Regions from separate parts of the Gordonibacter sp. RACS_AR49 genome, predicted to be linked through region 3. Evidence: predicted binding sites of a transcription regulator. Region 3 holds the regulator's gene; each other region holds the start of a gene.

Region 1 (3,405 bases), on a different contig from region 3:
TCCGTCTCCACGAAGCGCACCGTCTGCCCGAGGCGTGGCTGGAGCGCGGCCTGCGCCGTGACGTCCTGCGGGTCCTCGCGGCGCACGTACGCCTCGAACACGGCCGACAGCAGGCCTTCCAGCGTCCCGTCGTAGGCGTAGGCCACGTTGGCGAGCGGCTCTTCCGGCGTTGCCGGCCCATGGGGGGCATCGCCGGCTGCGGCGGGCTCCCGTCCCGCTCCCGTCGCAGCCAAAGCGGCCGAACGGTTGCGCGCCCCCTTGTCCGGGGCGGCCGAGCGGCCGGAACCGGCCTCGGCCGCCGCAGCTCCCGAGGGCCGTTCGAAGCCGGTTCTGTGGTCGGTGCTCATGCGCAGGCCGCCTCGGGTTGCTCGAGGGCGTGCTGCCAGCCAAACGCGCCGTCGGCATTCCCGCGGCGCTGCCCGTTCGCCGCGTTGTCGTGCTGTCCGGCAGGCGCCGTTCCCAGGCGCTCGCCGGCCCTCGCGCCCAGGTGCCCGCGGGGATCGACACCCGCGCCCTGCGCGATGCGGGCCTTCTCGGGCGTTTCCACGCTCTCGAACAGGCTCAGCTGGCCGGGGATGGCCTTGTCTGCGCGACGGCCGTGGCCACCGCCCTTCGGCGTTGCGGCTAAATGCGCCCGCAGGCCCTCTCGAGAGAAGTCCGTTCCCTGGCCGGCGTAGCTGCCGTTGCAGGTGATGAAGAAGCGCGCCCGCTTGTAGGCGATGCCCAGCTTGCGCAGCTCGCGCTCGCCGAGCGTGGTGGAGTGCCGGGCGCGCATGATGGAGTGCGCGCCCTTCACGCCGATGCCGGGTACGCGCAGCAGTGCCTCGAGCGGCGCCTTGTTCACCTCCACGGGGAAGAAGTCCAGGTTGTTGAGGGCCCAGTTCGCCTTCGGGTCGACCTCGGGGTCCAGGAACGGGTGCTCCTCGTCGATGATCTCGGTGACGTCGAAGCGGTAGAAGCGCAGGAGCCAGTCTGCCTGGTAGAGCCGGTGCTCGCGGTTGAGCTGCAGGGCGTCGGTGCCGGGCAGGCGCGCGTCGTCGTTCACGGGCGTGTAGGCGCTGAAGAACACGCGCTTGAGCGAGAGCGTGCGGTAGAGCGCGGCCGAGAGGTTGAGTATCTGGAAGTCGCTCTCGGGCGTGGCCCCCACGATCATCTGCGTGGACTGGCCGGCGGGCACGAAGGCCCGCTCCTTCTTCTTCGGCTTGACCGCCTTCATGTAGGTCGTGTTCTTGCGCACGAGCGCGCGGGTGTCCTTGTCCACGGCGATGTTGTCGCGGATCTGGCGCATGGGGGCGATGATCTGCTGCTTGTTCTTCTCGGGGGCGAGCAGGGCCAGGCTCTGCTGCGAGGGCAGCTCCATGTTCACGCTCATGCGGTCGGCCAGATGTCCCAGCTCGTCCACGAGCTCGGGTGAGGTGCCGGGCACGGCCTTGGCGTGGATGTAGCCGCGGAAGCCGTGCTCGCCCCGCAGGAGCGACAGCGTCTGGATCATGAGCTCGGTGGTGTAGTCGGGGCTCTTGATGACGCCCGAGCTTAAGAACAGCCCCTCGATGTAATTGCGACGGTAGAATGCTATGGTGAGGTCGGCCAGCTCCTGCGGCGTGAAGGCGGCGCGCCTCACCTCGTTGGAGCAGCGGTTCACGCAGTAGGCGCAGTCGTAGACGCACACGTTGGTCATGAGCACCTTCAAGAGCGTGATGCAGCGCCCGTCCGCCGCGAAGCTGTGGCAGCATCCCGCCGCCATCGTGTTGCCCAGCTTCCCCTTCTGGGCGTCGCGGTCGATGCCCGAGGAAGTGCAGGCCACGTCGTATTTCGCCGCATCGGCAAGTATCTCCAGTTTGTCGATCAGTTCCATACGCACGCCCGTTCGCCAGATCAAGTGTTCGCGAGAATATCTGTTCGCTTAGTATGGGCGAACGGATATTCGTTGTCAAGATGGGGGGACGCTTCTTCCCGAAACGGGCAGGATGTCGTACAATACGCAGGCACGACAATTCTTATGCCAGTGTGGCGCAATGGTAGCGCAACAGTTTTGTAAACTGTGGGTTGCAGGTTCGAGTCCTGTCACTGGCTCCAGGAAACAGCAGGCCGGAGGGCACAGCCCCCGGCCTTTTTCGTCGCCGTGCGGCTCGAGGGGTGCGGGTGGCTGCGGTCTGCCCGGGTACGGCTTGCACGGTTGCGGTCGGCCCGGGCGTGGCTCGCTTGGCCGGTCCGGCTCGGGCGGGCGATGCCGGGTCGCGGCGATGCCCGGATCGAGGCCATTTCGTCGCGGCCTGCGATGCGCCTGCGCTGCCGTTAGCGCAGGCGCGCTCCCACCAGGCGCTTGAAGGCGGCGGCGTTGTCGGGCGACACGTTGATGGCGCGCACCGGGCGGCGCGTTCCGGCGAACGTGCGGACCTCCAGGGGCTCGGAGAGCTCGATCCAGCAGGGCGGGGCGCCCATGACGACCAGGTCGAGGCGCTCGCGCTTGGGGACGTCGGGCGCGGCGGCACCCACGCCGGTCACGAGGTGCAGCGGCACGTCCTCGCAGACGAAGGCGGCCCAGCGCACGGTGAGCGTCTCGTCGTCCACGAGCAGCGGGTTCAGCACGCTGGCGCGCGCGGCGGCCACGAGCCACAGAAGGGCGTACAAGGAGGTGGCGGTGAGCAGGCAGGCCGCGATCGTGCTCCACTGCGCCACCAGCAGGTGCACGGCGAACGCTTCCACGGGCAGCAGCGCCGCGATCACGCCCACGAGCGCCAGGAAGCCGCTTTCCCTATGGTAGCTGAACGCGTGTCGGCCGACGGGCGCGTCGGGGCGGGCGCGCCACGAGAACAGGGCGTAGTACCAGGTGGCACCTTCGATGCCTGCCAGATGCGCCGCGCGCCCACCCGGCGCGAGGACCTTGAACGCCTCGGCGAACCAGTCGTACGGGCGCGTGGAGGCGCCTCGTGCGGCGCGGAAGGCGCGCACGAGGCGGCGCGCCTCGCAGGCGATCACGGCGGCGTCGAGCGCGAGGGCGGCGGCGAACAGGGGCGGCAGCAGCGAGAACGTGCCGGCCGACCCCGCCGCCGCGGAGACCGCCAGCGGCGAGAGCAGCCCCGGCGCGACCAGCTGGGACGCCGCGAGGTACCCCGCCCACACCACCGGCAGCACGGCCAGGGGCGTGAGGCCGCGGCGGCGCACCACCAGCAGGTAGAACGCGGCGGGCACGCACACCATGAGGTCGAACGGCACGGCCACGTTCACGGCGAACGCGTGGGCCGAGGCGGGCACGGTGGTCGCGCACGCCAGGTCGACGGCGTAGAGCGCCAGGACGACGGCGAGCGCCAGCAGCAGGCGGCGCGCTCCGAGCGCACGGACGGGAGCGGCGGATGCGGTGGGTTCGGGGAGGTTCGAAGAGCGGGCCATGGCGTCTCCTGTCGT
Region 2 (3,405 bases), on a different contig from region 3:
AGAGCGCGGCCAGCTCGGCGTTCACCTGCTCGGCCGTGGTGTTGCCCACCTCGTCGGTCACGTAGTCCATGATGTCGTTGATGGCCTTGCGGATGGTCTGCGGCTCTATGCCGTGGTCCTCGTTGTACTGCATCTGTATGGAACGGCGGCGCTTCGTCTCGTCGATGGCAAGCGCCATGGAGTCGGTCATCTTGTCGGCGTACATGATGACCTGGCCCGACACGTTGCGGGCGGCGCGGCCGATGGTCTGGATGAGCGAGCGGTGGTTGCGCAGGAACCCCTCCTTGTCGGCATCGAGGATGGCCACGAGCGAGACCTCGGGCAAGTCCAGGCCCTCGCGCAGCAGGTTGATGCCCACGAGCACGTCGAACTTGCCCTGGCGCAGCTCGCGCAGGATCTCCACGCGTTCGAGCGTGGCGATGTCCGAGTGCATGTAACGCGCCTTCACGCCCTGGTCAAGCAAGTGGTCGGTCAGATCCTCCGCCATCTTCTTCGTGAGGGTGGTAATGAGCACGCGCTCGTCGCGGGCGGCGCGGTCCTTGGACTCGTCGATGATGTCGTCGATCTGGGAGGCGCTCCCGCGCACGATGATCTCGGGGTCCAGCAGGCCGGTCGGGCGGATGATCTGCTCCACCTGCTGCTGCGACACCTTCTGCTCGTAGTCGCCCGGCGTGGCCGACACGTACACGAACTGCGGAATGCGCTCTTCGAACTCGTCGAAGCGCAAGGGGCGGTTGTCCAGGCAGCTGGGCAGGCGGAACCCGTGCTCGGCCAGCGTGATCTTGCGCGAGCGGTCGCCCTCGTGCATGCCGCGGATCTGCGGCACCGTCACGTGGCTCTCGTCGATGATGCAGAGGAAGTCCTTCGGGAAGTAGTCGATGAGCGTGTAGGGCGGCTCGCCCGGCGAGCGCCCGTCGATGTGGCGCGAGTAGTTCTCGATGCCGGAGCAGAAGCCCATCGTCTCCATCATCTCCAGATCGTAGTTCGTGCGCATCTCCAAACGCTGCGCCTCGAGCAGCTTGCCCTCCTCCTTGAACTGCTGCAGGCGCTCGCGCAGCTCGTCGCGGATGGTGCCGAGCGCGCGGTCCATCTTCGGGCGCGTGGCCACGTAGTGCGACGCGGGCCAGATGGGCAGCGCCTCGAACTCGTTCACCACCTCGCCCGTGACGTTGTCCACTTCCGCGATGCGCTCTATCTCGTCGCCCCAGAACTCGATGCGCAACGGGTTGTCCGCATAGGGCGGGAACACGTCCAGGTTGTCGCCGCGCACGCGGAACGTGCCGCGCTTCAGCTCGTAGTCGTTGCGGTCGTACTGGATGTCGATGAGCTCGTGGATGACGTCGTCGCGGTCCATCTCCTTCTGCTTGTCCACGAACACCGCCATGCCGGCATAGTCCATGGGCGAGCCGATGCCGTAGATGCACGACACCGAGGCCACCACGATGCAGTCGCGCCGCGAAAGCAGGGCCGAAGTGGCCGCATGGCGCAGCTTCTCCACTTCCTCGTTGATGGAGGCGTCCTTCTCGATGAACGTGTCGGACGAGGGCACGTAGGCCTCGGGCTGGTAGTAGTCGTAATACGACACGAAGTACACCACGGAGTTGTTCGGGAAGAACTCCTTCAGCTCGCTGGCCAGCTGGGCCGCGAGCGTCTTGTTCGGCGCCATGACCAGCGTGGGCTTCTGCACGGCCTCGATGGTCTTGGCCATGGTGAACGTCTTGCCCGAGCCCGTCACGCCCAGGAGCGTCTGGTAGCGCAGGCCGTCCTCGACCCCGCGGGCCAGCTTCTCGATGGCCTGCGGCTGGTCGCCCGACGGCTCGTAGGGCGACACCACCTTGAGAGGCGTCGTTGCCAGCCGCACCTCCGGCAGCTTGCCCTCCATCTCGAGGCCTTCGATATTCGAAAGATGCGCCACGTAAGCTCCTTCCCGAAGAGAACGCCGCATGCCGAAGGACACCGACGAGAGGGTTCATCGACCACTCAGTCTAGCACAGCAGAAGCAAAATGAACATATGTTCGTGATTCAACCGTTATCTTCCCCATCTTTCGAGATGATGTCGAGCTGCCTAGGCGCTTGCCAAATCCTTGCGAACCAAGCTGCGCAGGTAATCCGACCGGCTCATGCCCAGCTTCGACGCCCTCTCGTCCATAGCCGCAACCTTCTGCGGCGTGTCCTTGAACCCGACGAACTGCAACGGCTCCCCGAATTTGAGGGGTCGCCCCACAATGATCTCGCCCACCTGCTCGCCAGGCAAGATGCCCTGCGCTGCTTCCTTCTCCCATTCATCAAGCTGCTCGGCGGTGACCCCGAACATCTCCTCAAGCTCTTTCGCTGTCTTCACGTTCTACCTCCCTGTCAGCCCGAACTCTGCCAAAACGCTCGCTGTCGGCGGCGTCATTGCATGGTATATCAGCACACCGTACCATTTGTCGACGCCGACCATCTGGACGAGGCGTCCATCGCTGCAAAACCCAAGGGCTACCACTACCACACGATCCTCTTTCGGTGCCCTACGATGTTGCTTCCTCACGTAGTTCTTCCAAGCATACAGGATCTCTTCCTCGGTCAACCCATGCTTGAGCGCGTGCAAATCAACCAGCACTTCCATTGAGCGATCACCTATTCCTTTTTGTTAAACGAAATTGTAAAACGTAAATGGCGCAGCGTCAAGGAAGGCAGGGCACGGAGAGCGACCCGCGCTTCCTCTCGTCGTTTTTCAGATGAAGGTTTCCATGGCAGACCCCTCTTCCGGTTCCGAAAGCTGGAGAGGATCTTGCAAGCGTGGTACGGGCGGACGCGGAACACCGTCGCCATCTATGGGCCGCCCTCCCGCATTGCGGCATCGGGCAGGCGCCTGCACTGGCTCTTTTCGACAAATCACATGGTAGCACAAAAAGGAACATCCGTACTTATAAAACGGATGTTCTAATATAATTTTTCGAACATGGTGCTGGCCCACGCCGGACGCGACTAAAAGCTCGGGGAGGGCCCGCCCAAGGGGCATCCTCGCCGTCTAGTCTTTACAGGCCTTTCTCGTACTCTCCCCACCAGGCTATCACCTGGTTGTGCAGTTCCTCGGGGGTGCCGTCGTTGTTGAACACCACGTCGGCGGCCTCGATGCGGTCGGCATCGGTGATCTGGCGGGCGATGCGGCGGCGCACGTCGGCCTCGTCGAAGCCCGACGCCACGGCGCGCTCGATGCGCACGTCCAGCGGTGCCAGCACGGCGATGACCACGTCGGCATCGTAGGCGAGCGAGGACGTACGGTTCTTGAACACGGAGTGCTCCACCACCACGGCCGGATGGCCCGCGGCCTCCAGCTCGGCCACCTTGTCGCGGTAGGCGTCCTCGATGCGCGGCACGGTGATGCGGTTGAGCTTGCGCGTCTCGGCGGGACTCACGAA
Region 3 (3,405 bases):
CCGAGGAGGTTGCCGAGCTGGCACGCGCCCACGCGGCCGATCTCGTGGTGTTCGACGACGAGCTCACGCCCTCGCAGCAGTCGAACCTCGAGAAGGTAGTCGGCAAGGAAGTGAAGGTCATCGACCGCACGGCGCTCATCCTCGACATCTTCGCGCTGCATGCCACCAGCAAGGAGGGCCGCCTGCAGGTGCGGCTCGCCCAGAACGAGTACCTGCTGCCGCGTTTGCGCGGCATGTGGGCCCACTTGGCCTCGAACCGCATGGGCGGCGGCGTGGGCTCGCGCTTCGGCGAGGGCGAGAGCCAGCTCGAGGTCGACCGTCGCATGGTGCGCAAGCGCATCACGTCCATCAAGCGCGAGCTCAAGCACCTGGCCGAGGTACGCGCCATCCAGCGCGAGAGCCGCTACGAGAGCGGCATGTTCAAAGTGGCGCTGGCCGGTTACACGAACGCCGGAAAGTCGAGCCTGCTCAACCGCTTGACGAACGCGGACGTGCTGGCCTACGACAAGCTGTTCGCCACGCTGGACTCCACTACGCGCAAGTTCGAGCTGCCCGAAGGGCGCGAGATCACCGTCACCGACACGGTCGGGTTCATCCAGAAGCTGCCGACCACGCTCATCGAGGCGTTCAAGTCCACGCTCGACGAGATCACGGGAGCCGATCTCGTGCTGCATGTGGTGGATGCGTCGTCGGACGAGTACGAGGCGCAGATCGCTGCGGTGGAGGACGTGCTCGGGCAGATCGAAGCTCAAGACTTGCTTCGCGTGCTCGTATTCAACAAATGCGACCTGCTCGACAAGGAACATTTCGATGCTCTCAAGGCGCGTCATCCACAGGCCCAATTCGTATCGGCGGCAACAGGGGAGGGCATAAGCGAGCTTGTCGGGCATATCGCCCGTGTCGCCTCGGCGCAGGACGAGCATCTCGCCATAGTGATTCCCTACAACCGGGGAGATCTCGTCTCCCTCGCGCACGAGCGTTGCCATATCCTGTCGGAAAAGCACGAGGAGGACGGTACGCACCTCGTCATGTTGGCTGCTCCGTCCTTTGCCGGCCTGTTTCGCCCCTACGTGGCGGAGAAGGACCGTTAGGCACGTCCCTTTCAGAAAGCTGCAAACTACTTGATTAGAGTAACTCTAACCAAGTAGTTTGCGACCGGATGACGCGATCTCGGATCACCGGTCGGTCTCGGGACGAACGAGCGCCCCACATCCCAAGGCCGGCGTTTCTCCTGCAGGGGCCGTAATCCAACAGGGCGTCTCGCTCCTTCGGCAGGGCCCCGCAAGGCGTCGCCTACAGGCGACGGAACACCGCCACTACCTTGCCCGCGATGGAACAGTCGGTGGTGATGATGGGCTCCATCGCGGAGTTCTCCGGCTGCAGGCGGATATGGTCGGATTCCTTGTAGAAGCGCTTGACCGTCGCGCCGTCGTCGATGATGGCCACGACGATGTCGCCGTTGTTGGCGACGGGTTGTTCTTTCACCACCACGTAGTCGCCGTCGTTGATGCCCGCCTCGATCATCGATTCGCCCCGTACCGACAGCAGGAACGACGGTGCATCGCCCACGATGTCGGTGGGAAGCGAGATGGTGTCGGTGATGTTCTCCTCGGCGAGGATGGGGGAGCCGGCCGCCACATTGCCCACGAGCGGCACGTTCACCACCTTGTTGAAGCTGGGCTTGATGACGTTGGAAGTGCTCTCTGCATCGCCAAGCGGATAGGTGAGCGCGATGGAACGCGACTTGAGGGGATCGCGCTTGATGAGCCCCTTGTCCTCGAGTGCTTTGAGGTGCACGTGGACTGTCGAGGGGGAGGAAAGGCCCAAGCTTTGGCAGACCTCGCGCACCGTGGGACCGTAGCCCTTCTCGCGGATGCACTCCTCGATGCAGTCGAGCACCGCCTTCTGGCGTTTCGTCACTTTGTCGGACATGCCCCGTTCCTTTCCCTTGAACGAACAAATGTTTTAATTACGTATTGACATGAACTTTTGTTCGTTCTATTATATATGCGAACAAAGGTTCTACGCAAGGCCTAGGAGGCAGAAAGATGAAGAATTTCGAGATGCGGTGCCCCTTCGATGGCACGTCGGCCCTGCAGCCGGAGTTCAACCGTGTATCCGCAGCCGGGGCTATCATCGAGTTTCCAGGGAGCGGTTCCCAAGGTGCTTGCGCGCCGCTGCAGCATTCGCACGCGCGTCAGGTACCGTCTGCTGCGTGCCGTGCTCGCAGACTTGGCGCTACGGAGATGGCGCGGGTTCTTCGTCATGGCAGTGCGGCAGGTCGCGCTTACGGCCGTGTGAGGCCGTGGCAAGGCGCTCTTGCCGGATGCGTCTTCTCCGTTTTCGCCTTCCTCAGCATTTTCATCAGCTTCTAGCGACCTCGGAACGCCCTTGGATGCTGCATTTCTGTGACTGCGCGGCATCCTCGCCACCATGGCGCTGCCGTTCCATCGCCTTTTCACCCCGCAGGACCCTTCCTCCTTGCAGATCCGTGTGGTAGACTGCCTTTGAACCGAAATCCCAGACAGGCTGCTGTGAATGCGGCCTTCGAGAAGGAGACAAGGAACATGAAGTTCTAACGAAAGCCTTCGGGCACCCGCCAGGTCATGCAAGCTCCGCACCGGGTGCGCTTTCGTTGCTGTTCCTTGATGTTCCTATCCCTAGCCTCGCCGTCTCGTCGGCGCCAGGTTGCCAGCGCGAAAAGCATTGAATCCGGTGCCTCTCGAAGGGAGGCCCTTCCATGTTCGTTTCAGCCCGCCATCTTACCTATACCTACGACGGCGCCGATGCCTTGGCGCTCGATGACGCATCCGCCGTGTTCGCGCCCGGCTGGACCGGCGTGGTCGGCCCGAACGGAGCCGGCAAGAGCACGTTGCTCAAGATCGTATGCGGGATGCTCGAGCCCCAGAAAGGAAGCGTTTCTCCGCAGGTCGCAGGATCGTTCTGCGCCCAGTCGACCGATGTCGCGCCAACGGGGCTCGAGGAGTTCTCCTACGACTACCGCCCCGAGGCCGTGCGCCTGCGTTACCTGCTCGGCATCGACGACGCATGGCTATGGCGCTACGACACCCTGTCGCATGGCGAGCGCAAGCGTATCCAGATAGCATGCGCCCTCGCAGCCGATCCTGTGCTGCTTGCGCTCGACGAGCCCACAAACCACCTCGACGCCGAAACCCGCGAATTGGTGGCGCGTGCGCTTGTCGAGTATCGCGGGACGGGCCTTCTCGTCTCGCACGACCGCGCGTTGCTCGACGGGCTGGTGAGCTCGTGCGTGTTCGTGGATCGAGGGCGTGCTGTCACCGTGCCCGGCACGTACTCTCAGGCGAAGGAGCAGCAAGACCTACGCCGCCAGACTGCCGTAGAGGAGCGGTCCCATGCCCGTCGCGAACTGGCGCGCCTCAAGAC
Region 4 (3,405 bases), on a different contig from region 3:
GAGCGCGGCGTGCGCCCGATGGGGCTCTGGTCGATGTTGATGACCTTGTCGATCTTGTCCAGGCCGGTGATCTTCTTGTACTTGCCGGAGCGGCGGTGCGCATGGTTCACGCGGTTCGCGAGCGCCGGTGCCAGCGTGTCGGTGACCAGCGAGCTCTTGCCCGAGCCCGACACGCCCGTGACCACGGTGAGCGTGCCGAAGGGAACCTCCAGCGTCAGGTTCTTCAGGTTGTTCTCCGAGGCGCCCGTGAGCTTGAGCGACCCGCGCCGCGGCTTGCGGCGCTTCTCCGGGACGGGGATGGTGCGGCGGCCCGAAAGGTAGTCGGCCGTGAGCGAGCCCTCGAACCTCACGATCTCGTCGGGCTTGCCGGCCGCCACCACCTCGCCGCCGTGCTCGCCCGCGCCCGGGCCCATGTCGATGACGTAGTCGGCGCTGCGGATGGTGTCCTCGTCGTGCTCGACCACGATGACGGTGTTGCCCAAATCGCGCAGGCGCTCCAGCGTGGCGATGAGCCGCTCGTTGTCGCGCTGGTGCAGGCCGATGGACGGCTCGTCCAAAATGTAGAGCACGCCCATGAGGCCCGCGCCGATCTGCGTGGCCAGGCGGATGCGCTGCGCCTCGCCGCCCGAGAGCGTGGCCGTGGCCCGTTCGAGCGTGAGGTAGTCCAAGCCCACGTCCACCAGGAAGCGCAGGCGCGCCTTGATCTCCTTCACGATGGGACCGGCGATATGCTCTTCGGAGCCGTGAAAGGCCAGGCCCTCGAAGTAGTCGAGCGAATCGGCCGCGCTCATCTCGGTGACATCGTGGATGGACTTGCCGCCCACCGTCACGGCCAGGATCTCCGGCTTCAGGCGCTTGCCGCCGCACGTCTGGCACGGCACGATGGCGAAGTACTCCGACAGCTTCTCGCGCTGGTTGTCGGACTGGGCCTCCTGGTAGCGGCGCTGCACGGCGGCGAGCGCCCCTTCCCACTCGATGTACCAGTACGTCTCGCGCCCGTCCACGGTCACGTAGTCCACGCGCACCTTGTCGTCGCCCAGGCCGTAGAGCAGCGCGTCGGTGGCCTTCTTCGGCATGTCCTCCCACGGCGTGTTTTCGTCGGTGCCCATGTGCTTGGCCACGGCGCGCAGCACCTGCGGGTAGTAGTTGCCCGTCTTGAACGGCGCGATAGCGCCCTCGGCCAGCGTGAGCGAGGGGTCGGGCACCACGAGCGAGGGATCCACCTCCTCGCGGCTGCCGATGCCGAGGCAGTCCGGGCAGGCACCGTAGGGGGCGTTGAACGAGAAGTCGCGAGGCTGCAGCTCGTCCATGGAATGGCCGTGCTCGGGGCAGGCAAGCGCGAGCGAGAAGATATGCTCGCCGGCGCCGAGGCCGCCCGTAGCGCCGCTCGACTTGCCGCCGCCCTCGCCGAGCGGTTGCCCGTCCTCGCCCAGCACCTGCACGAGCACGCGCCCGTCGGCCAGCTTCGTGGCCAGCTCCACCGCCTCGGCGATGCGGCTCGTGGCGCTCTCCTTCAGCTGCACGCGGTCCACCACCACGTCGATGAAGTGCTTGATCTTCTTGTTGAGCGTGAGCGGCTCGGCCTCGAGCTTCACGATCTCGCCGTCGATGCGCACGCGGCTGAAGCCCTCCTTCTGCAGGTCGGCGAACAGCTTCGTGAACTCGCCCTTGCGTCCGGTGACGACCGGGGCCATGATGATGGCCTTCGCATCGGGAGCGAGCGCCAGTATCTCGTCGGTCACCTGGTCGGTGGTCTGCTTGCGAATGACGCGCCCGCACTCAGGACAGTGAGGCACGCCCACGCGAGCGAACAGCAGGCGCAGGTAGTCGTATATTTCGGTGGTGGTGCCCACGGTGGAACGCGGGTTCTTGCTCGTGGTCTTCTGGTCGATTGAAACGGCCGGTGACAGGCCGTCGATGCTGTCCAGGTCCGGCTTGCTCATCTGCCCCAAGAACATGCGCGCGTAGCTGGAGAGGCTCTCCACGTAGCGGCGCTGGCCCTCGGCGTACATCGTGTCGAACGCGAGGCTCGACTTGCCGCTGCCTGACAGACCCGTGATGACCACGAGCTCGTCGCGCGGGATGATGAGGTCGATGTCCTTGAGGTTGTGCTCGCGGGCACCCTTGATGACGATGGCGTTCTGTCCCATGTGGCTTATCGCTCTTTCTCTTGCGCATCCGCAGCCGGCAGCCGTGCCCCGGCATCGCGTGCCGTGGGTCGCAAATTAGGCTACCGGGAAACTATCATTTCCGTGCAATCGTTCATTCTAGCGCAGCGCGCGGAAAGAGCCAGCGAAAACATACGTTCGTGTTCCAGCGTTCAAACGATGCGCACAATTCGTTCGCTTTCCTACGCTGCAGCGTGCCGGAGGGGGGCAGCGGCACTGCCCTCTAGTTCAGCCGCGAGGGTGACGCAGGACGCGGGATGACGCATCATCCCGCATCATTTGCCCCGAAAGAGAAGCTCCCTCTAACGGAGCGTTCCCGTCAGCCGTGCGCGCTCCACCATCTCGTCGAAGGGCAGCGCGGGCGCGTAGAGGTAGCCTTGGAAATAGGAGCAGCCGAGCGTCTTCAGCACGTCGCGCTGCTCGGCCGTCTCCACGTACTCGGCCAGAACCGTGAAGCCCAGGTGCTCGGAGAGGTCGGCGATGGACGAGACGATCTCGGCGTAGCGCTCGTTCTCCATGACGCCCTTGGCAATGGTCCCGTCGAGCTTAACCACGGAGAACACGCTCGTCTCAAGGTACTGGAACGAGGTGCGGCCCATGGAGAAGTCATCGATGGCCAGCGGCATGCCCGCGTCCGCAACGCGGCGCAGCAGGTCGTGCGCGCCCGCGTCCCACAGCAGCGCCTCGCGCTCGGTGGCCTCCACCACCACGCGGCCAGCATCGAGCCCGCGGGCGCGGAAGGCGTCGATGACGAAGCCGACGGCCTCCTCGTCCTGCAGCATCGTGGCCGTGGCGTTCACGCTCACGCTGAAACCCGCGTCGAGCTCGCCCGCATGCGCGAGCGCCTCCGCAGCCTGCGCGTCGGCCAGCGCCCGCTCGAACACGGCGCGCTCGAGCTCGCCGCCCGCACCGGCCTCGCGTGCCAGCTCGATAACGAGCGGCGGGTAGAGCCAGCCGTACACGGGGTGCTCCATGCGAAGCAGGGCCTCCGCGCCAACCGCGCGGCCGTCAGCGTCGAACTGCGGCTGGTAGCGCAGCTCGAAGGCCCCCGCGTCCACGGCGGCCCGCACGTCCTCGGCGAGCGAGCGGGCCACCGCGCCCAGCGAGCCCGCGGCCGTCACGAGCTCGACCGAGCGCCCGGCGCGCTCGTCGTCCTGGAACGACGAGAGCAGGGCATCGTACTGCACCCGCGCGTGGGCGTCGGCCAACCGCTCGTAGCGGCGTAGGAACGGCAGGT

The links. The regulator LexA, encoded in region 3, represses DNA repair genes until DNA is damaged. The targets are predictions, from matches to a motif close to CNAACANNTGTTNG.
Region 1: the regulator LexA is predicted to act here: its motif matches at 1,889-1,902, upstream of LB310_RS10670 (putative DNA modification/repair radical SAM protein).
Region 2: the regulator LexA is predicted to act here: its motif matches at 2,006-2,019, upstream of uvrB (excinuclease ABC subunit UvrB).
Region 4: the regulator LexA is predicted to act here: its motif matches at 2,296-2,309, upstream of uvrA (excinuclease ABC subunit UvrA).

What each region holds. Positions count from the first base shown of each region.
Region 1 covers NZ_JAIUDM010000006.1:37,884-41,288, reverse strand. The annotation lists gene LB310_RS10675 (TIGR03915 family putative DNA repair protein) at 1-347, opposite strand, end outside; gene LB310_RS10670 (putative DNA modification/repair radical SAM protein) at 344-1,855, opposite strand; tRNA gene LB310_RS10665 (tRNA-Thr) at 2,002-2,076, shown strand; gene LB310_RS10660 (hypothetical protein) at 2,296-3,390, opposite strand.
Region 2 covers NZ_JAIUDM010000002.1:517,457-520,861, reverse strand. The annotation lists gene uvrB (excinuclease ABC subunit UvrB) at 1-1,882, opposite strand, end outside; gene LB310_RS06830 (antitoxin) at 2,067-2,342, opposite strand; gene LB310_RS06825 (hypothetical protein) at 2,346-2,609, opposite strand; gene coaE (dephospho-CoA kinase) at 3,022-3,405, opposite strand, start outside.
Region 3 covers NZ_JAIUDM010000013.1:3,260-6,664, reverse strand. The annotation lists gene hflX (GTPase HflX) at 1-1,091, shown strand, start outside; gene lexA (transcriptional repressor LexA) at 1,294-1,932, opposite strand; gene LB310_RS14585 (ATP-binding cassette domain-containing protein) at 2,741-3,405, shown strand, end outside.
Region 4 covers NZ_JAIUDM010000012.1:63,315-66,719, reverse strand. The annotation lists gene uvrA (excinuclease ABC subunit UvrA) at 1-2,150, opposite strand, end outside; gene LB310_RS14465 (PTS sugar transporter subunit IIC/EAL domain-containing protein) at 2,471-3,405, opposite strand, start outside.